One region of the Caballeronia sp. M23-90 genome, then DNA from elsewhere that is predicted to be linked to it. Evidence: riboswitches for the same ligand, from Rfam matches in the RefSeq annotation. Region 1 holds a riboswitch; the other holds the start of a gene.
What was found. Region 1 has a riboswitch for cobalamin ahead of ACRXB1_RS26445 (TonB-dependent receptor domain-containing protein). Riboswitches for the same ligand answer to the same signal wherever they lie in the genome.
Positions count from the first base shown of each region.

Region 2: another riboswitch for cobalamin. It lies ahead of ACRXB1_RS28945 (CbtB domain-containing protein); the one in region 1 lies ahead of ACRXB1_RS26445 (TonB-dependent receptor domain-containing protein).

Region 1 covers NZ_JBSIPA010000355.1:908-3,369, reverse strand. Annotated here, with positions in the region: gene ACRXB1_RS26455 (cell division protein ZapA) at 1-190, opposite strand, end outside; gene ACRXB1_RS26450 (hypothetical protein) at 187-570, opposite strand; cobalamin riboswitch at 899-1,186, shown strand; gene ACRXB1_RS26445 (TonB-dependent receptor domain-containing protein) at 1,261-2,462, shown strand, end outside.
Region 2 covers NZ_JBSIPA010000426.1:63-2,524, forward strand. Annotated here, with positions in the region: gene ACRXB1_RS28935 (hypothetical protein) at 140-472, shown strand; gene ACRXB1_RS28940 (histidine phosphatase family protein) at 473-1,033, opposite strand; cobalamin riboswitch at 1,086-1,239, shown strand; gene ACRXB1_RS28945 (CbtB domain-containing protein) at 1,271-1,504, shown strand; gene ACRXB1_RS28950 (CbtA family protein) at 1,513-2,280, shown strand; gene ACRXB1_RS28955 (DUF1289 domain-containing protein) at 2,330-2,462, opposite strand, start outside.

The sequences.
Region 1 (2,462 bases):
CCGAAGCAAGCGACAACGCCGCCATCACCGCAATCCGGTCCGTGCCGCGCACGCTGCTTGCATTGCGCACCTTCGACATTTCCGCATCCACTCGCGCGACCGCTTCACGCAGCGCAGCTTCGGTTTCCGGTGAGCAGGCGAGCCGGTACGGCGCGCCGAGAATGGATACCTCGATCTGCTTGGTCGTCATGCCTTTTCTCCGTGATGGTGTGATTCCTCATGCAACGCGCCGTTCGCCGCTTCGGCGGTGTCCGGTTCGCTGCTGGCATCGGGAGGCAAAAGGGCAAGCTGGTTATCCGGCTCGGGCGCGTTTTTCGCACGCGGCAATTTTTCGAGGATTGCGTTGAGGCGAACCTGTGCATCGTCGATTTTCGCCGATAACGAATCGCGCTCCGCCACCAGGGCGTCGCGCTCTTCACGCACGTTGGCAAGTTCCTGCTGCGCGAGCGCAAACTCCGAGCGCAACTGGTCGAGTTGCTGGGAGAGAGCGTCATGCGCTTGATGATGCCGTTCGCTGATTTTGATCAGCCGGCCAATATTTTGTGACAGTGATTCGAGTTCGTTGAGCATGTGCTGCGTCCTCTTAAGACCTCGCATTTTAGCGCGCTTCGCTGGCGCTTCAGAAATTTGGTTCGTTTCCAGACGTAACAGCAGTTTGAAGTCAATGCATCGGCGCGAGCCTTTATTCGTAAGGGGAAATGATTTATCGAGTTGTTTATCGACAGTTTTTAACGCTGGCTCGATGGCTCGCTTATCGGCTCGCGGAACGACTTTTGAACGTCTCTGAAAGTACCCCTTCAATTCCGTTTGAACGTTACCGGTACGACCAGAATGCAGGTGAATCGAATGCTCGCGCGACTGCATGATCCTGCTTTCTTGACGGGTCCCGGTGCCGCTCTTAAACTCGCGGCACCTTGGTGCTCGCGCATGCCCGATCCGGCGTGCGCAGTTAAACGGGAAGCAGGAAGCAACGTCCGCCCGGACTGCGCCAACCTGCGCTGCCCCCGCAACGGTAAGCGACCGCAACGCAAGTTGCAAGCCGGTTCCACGCGTGACGTCCGCCCATTCTACGACTCGATACCGCTCGAATGGCCCGGACAGCACGCTCATGCCACTGCGCCTTTCGCGCGGGAAGGCGGGCCGATATGTCGCCAGCCCGGATACCGGCCTCGGGGAGAGCGCGGCCTCGCGGCTGCGCTCGTCACGCATGGACCTGCGGGGAGCGGGTCGCGCATGCCTTTACCGGATCTTCCTGCAATCATGGCTTCACCTATTGCCCGCGCCGTCCTGCTGGTTTTCGGCAGTTTACCCGTTGTTGCGAACGCTCAGTCCTCGACCAGTTCCTCAGGATCTCCCAGCGAGCCCGTCACGCTCGCGCCTGTCGTGGTGACCACCACCCGCGCGCCGCAAAAGCTCGCGGATTCCATCGCGCAGACGACGCTCTTCGACCAGCAGGATATCGCCGATTCCAATGCTACCGATGTCGCCGGTCTCCTCGCACTCGCGCCCGGCGTGCAGATCACGCGCAACGGCGGTCCGGGTTCAAGCGCGGGATTGTTCCTGCGCGGCGCGTCGTCGGCGCAATCGCTCGTGTTGATCGACGGCGTGCGTGTCGAGTCGGCCGGACTAGGCGCGGCCCAACTGTCGCAACTCATGCTCGATCAGATCGACCACGTGGAAGTGGTCAACGGCAATGTGTCGGCGCTCTATGGATCGAACGCGGTGGGCGGCGTCGTGCAGATCTTCACGAAGGATGGTGGCAATCATCCGCCGCGCTTCAACTTCGAGACCGAGGTGGGCAGTTATCACACGCAGCGCCAGCAGGTCGGTGCGAACGGCGCGCTCGATAAAGACGGCCGCACCACGTTCAACGTGACGCTCTCGCGCGAGAAGACCGACGGGTTTTCATCGATCGATCCTTCGACCTCGCCGAATGTGAATCCGAACGCGAACGGGTATTTGAACGAGAGCGTGTCGGCGACGTTGCGTCATCAGTTCAGCGACAAATGGGACGCGGGCGTGCGCTTTTTGCAGTCGAACGGTATCAACAGTTTCGACAGCGCCTACGGCCTGCCCACCGACGACAACGAATCGCACAACCGCGTGCGTTCCACTTCGGTCTTTGCAAACGGCAAGATCACCGACAACTGGACCACGCACTTCACCGTGGCGCAGGGTCAGGATCGCGCGGACACGCAGTTGAACGGCGTCTACAACAGCAAGTTCAATTCGGAGAACCGCCAGTACACGTGGCAGAACGATATCGCGCTGACGCCGGATCACAAGTTCGTATTCGGCTATGAACATCTCGACCAGACGCTTGATTCGGATCAGGTCGCAGCTCCCGATCGTCATGTGAATTCGGGATTCGCGGGTTATGTCGGCAACGTCGGGGCAAACCAGTTCCAGGCGAATGTTCGTCGCGACCAGTATTCGGATTTCGGCGGCGCCAACAGTTATTA
Region 2 (2,462 bases), on a different contig from region 1:
GGCGGTTTTGCTGCCCGTGTTGATTCTTTTGTCGCGACGCTGGGATGGGGTCCACACCAATGCGTGACTGCTTGTCAATCTGGAATAGTCCTTGCTAGGTAAAGGTCATACGACTTACGGATATTCCAGGGCTTTATCCATGACACGCCAAACCGAACACCAGCTCAGCGAATCGAGTTGGCTTCCCCAACGCGATGTTGCGACGATTGCAAGGCAGGCATGCTCCGACGCGATTCCCGTGTCTTCGACCGGCGCGCGGGGCGCCACGCCTCCCGCGACCTACTTCATCTCGGTGCTTGAACTTGCCACCGGCGAGAAGCTCGGTAATAACGAAAGACTTCGCGCTATCGCCATGCTCGAAGCGCATTTCGCCGCTGGCCGGCCCCGCACGCTGAACGAGGCGGTCCGGATCTGCGCGGGCGCGATCGATTCATCGACGCTTCGGCGCATGGCGCGTGGCGCTGGGGCCTGATCAGATGGACGATTTGCAGCGCAGACGCCAGGTATCGTCCGCGCGGGTCAGGGTGACTGCAGATAGCGGCTCCAGATCCATCCGATAAACCGTCGTAAGCGGTGCGTCCAGCACGACGGCAAGCACCACCTTGATTACGATGGCGTGCGTCACGATCACCGTAGTCCCGTCATCGCGCTGTTTGTCGAGCGCGCGTCGAACCCGCCCCTGAAGGGCCTCCAGGCTTTCGCCGCCATGCGCAGCGCTGTCCGGTTCCGACAACCACGCGCTCAATGCGTCGGTCTCCTCGTCGTAGATCTCTTTCAAAGAACGTCCTTGCCAGCGGCCATGATCCAGGTCGCTCCACTGCGCATCGGTCGACATTTCGATGCCAAACGTCCGTCCCGTTTCCACGGCGGCACGGGACGGGCTCGTGATGACACGGTCGGGCACATAAACCGATGCAAGCGCCGAAAGACGCGGGCGCTCGAGATGCTCGATCGGATCATTGAGCGTGGGAAACATGCCGGTTTTCATGGCGTGCGTTGCCGCGTGGCAAAGCAGGATCAGTTCGTTTTTCATGGTTTCCGGATTCGCTTCAATGATGCATTGCTTTACTTTCGGTGATCACATCTTAGAATGGCAAGCTTGCAGCGCGAGGAAGCCGGTGAAAACCCGGCACGGTCGCGCCACTGTAAGCGTGCCGAGTGCGTTTTCATCCTTGAATCAAGGTAAAAAAACCATTCGACGCATGCAAGTCAGACCCCCGCTGCAGCCTTTCTATTTTCTTACGGGACGCGCTTATCCCTCGGAGCTTTCATGAATCAAGCCAATCCAACGGCGAATCTGTCCGCCATGAATCCCGCATTTGATGCACCCGTACCTATTCCGGTGCGTGAGGTGCTGCCTTGGGCGGTGTTTATCGGTCTGCTTTTGTTGATCGCAATTTATTTCGTGGGCGCGGAGCAAGGCGCAACGTCGATCTTCCAGGGCATGTATATCCACGAGTTCGTGCACGACGGTCGCCATCTGCTCGGTTTCCCCTGCCACTGAGACCGTCCATGATCAGAAATCTCCTCATACGCGGCATGATCGCGGGGCTGGTCGCGGGCCTGCTCGGTTTCGGGTTTGCAAAAGCCTTCGGCGAGCCGTCGGTGGATCGTGCCATTGCATTCGAATCCCAGCAGGAACAGGCACATGAGCAGGCGGAAGCGGCGGCCGGGCATCCGCACGAACATGGCGACGATGTCGAACTGGTCAGCCGCGGCACGCAAGCGGGGCTAGGTTTGCTGACAGGCGTCTCGGTGTTCGGTACGGCGCTGGGCGGTTTGTTCTCGCTCGTGTTCGCGTTTTCGTATGCGCGGCTCGGTGCGTTGCGCGCCCGCGGAACGTCAGCATTGCTCGGCGTGTTCGGCTTTGTGACGGTTGCAATCGTGCCGTTCCTCAAGTATCCGCCGAACCCGCCGTCCGTGGGAAATCCCGAGACGATTGGCGCGAGAACGGCGCTCTTTTTCGGCATGGTCGCGATCTCACTCGTGGTGGCCGTGTTCGCGGTGCGGTTTCAGCGCCGCATGCAGCCGACACACGGCAACTGGAATGCGTCGCTGATTGCGCTCGCGGGTTACATCGTGCTGATGGGGCTCGCTTACGCTGCGTTGCCATCGATCGATGAAGTACCGGCGAAGTTTTCGGCGACCTTGTTGTGGAATTTTCGCGTGGCCGCAATCGGCATTCAGGCGGTGATCTGGACCACGCTCGGTTTGTTGTTCGGCGTGCTTGCACAGCGTGAAGTGGAACGTGTGCCCGCGCGGCGTGTAGCAACGGCTTGATCGATTAAGATTCTTGGTAAGAGAAGGGCGGCTCGCGAGCCGCCCTTTTTCATGCCGCTGCTTTTCTGGCCAGCAAGGCAGGGAAGAGGCCGAGCTTGTCGGCGTCGGGCAATGTCTTCCATGCCTTGATCTCTTCGCGGCTTCTGAAGCAGCCTTCGCAATAACCCGTGGTTTTATCGAGG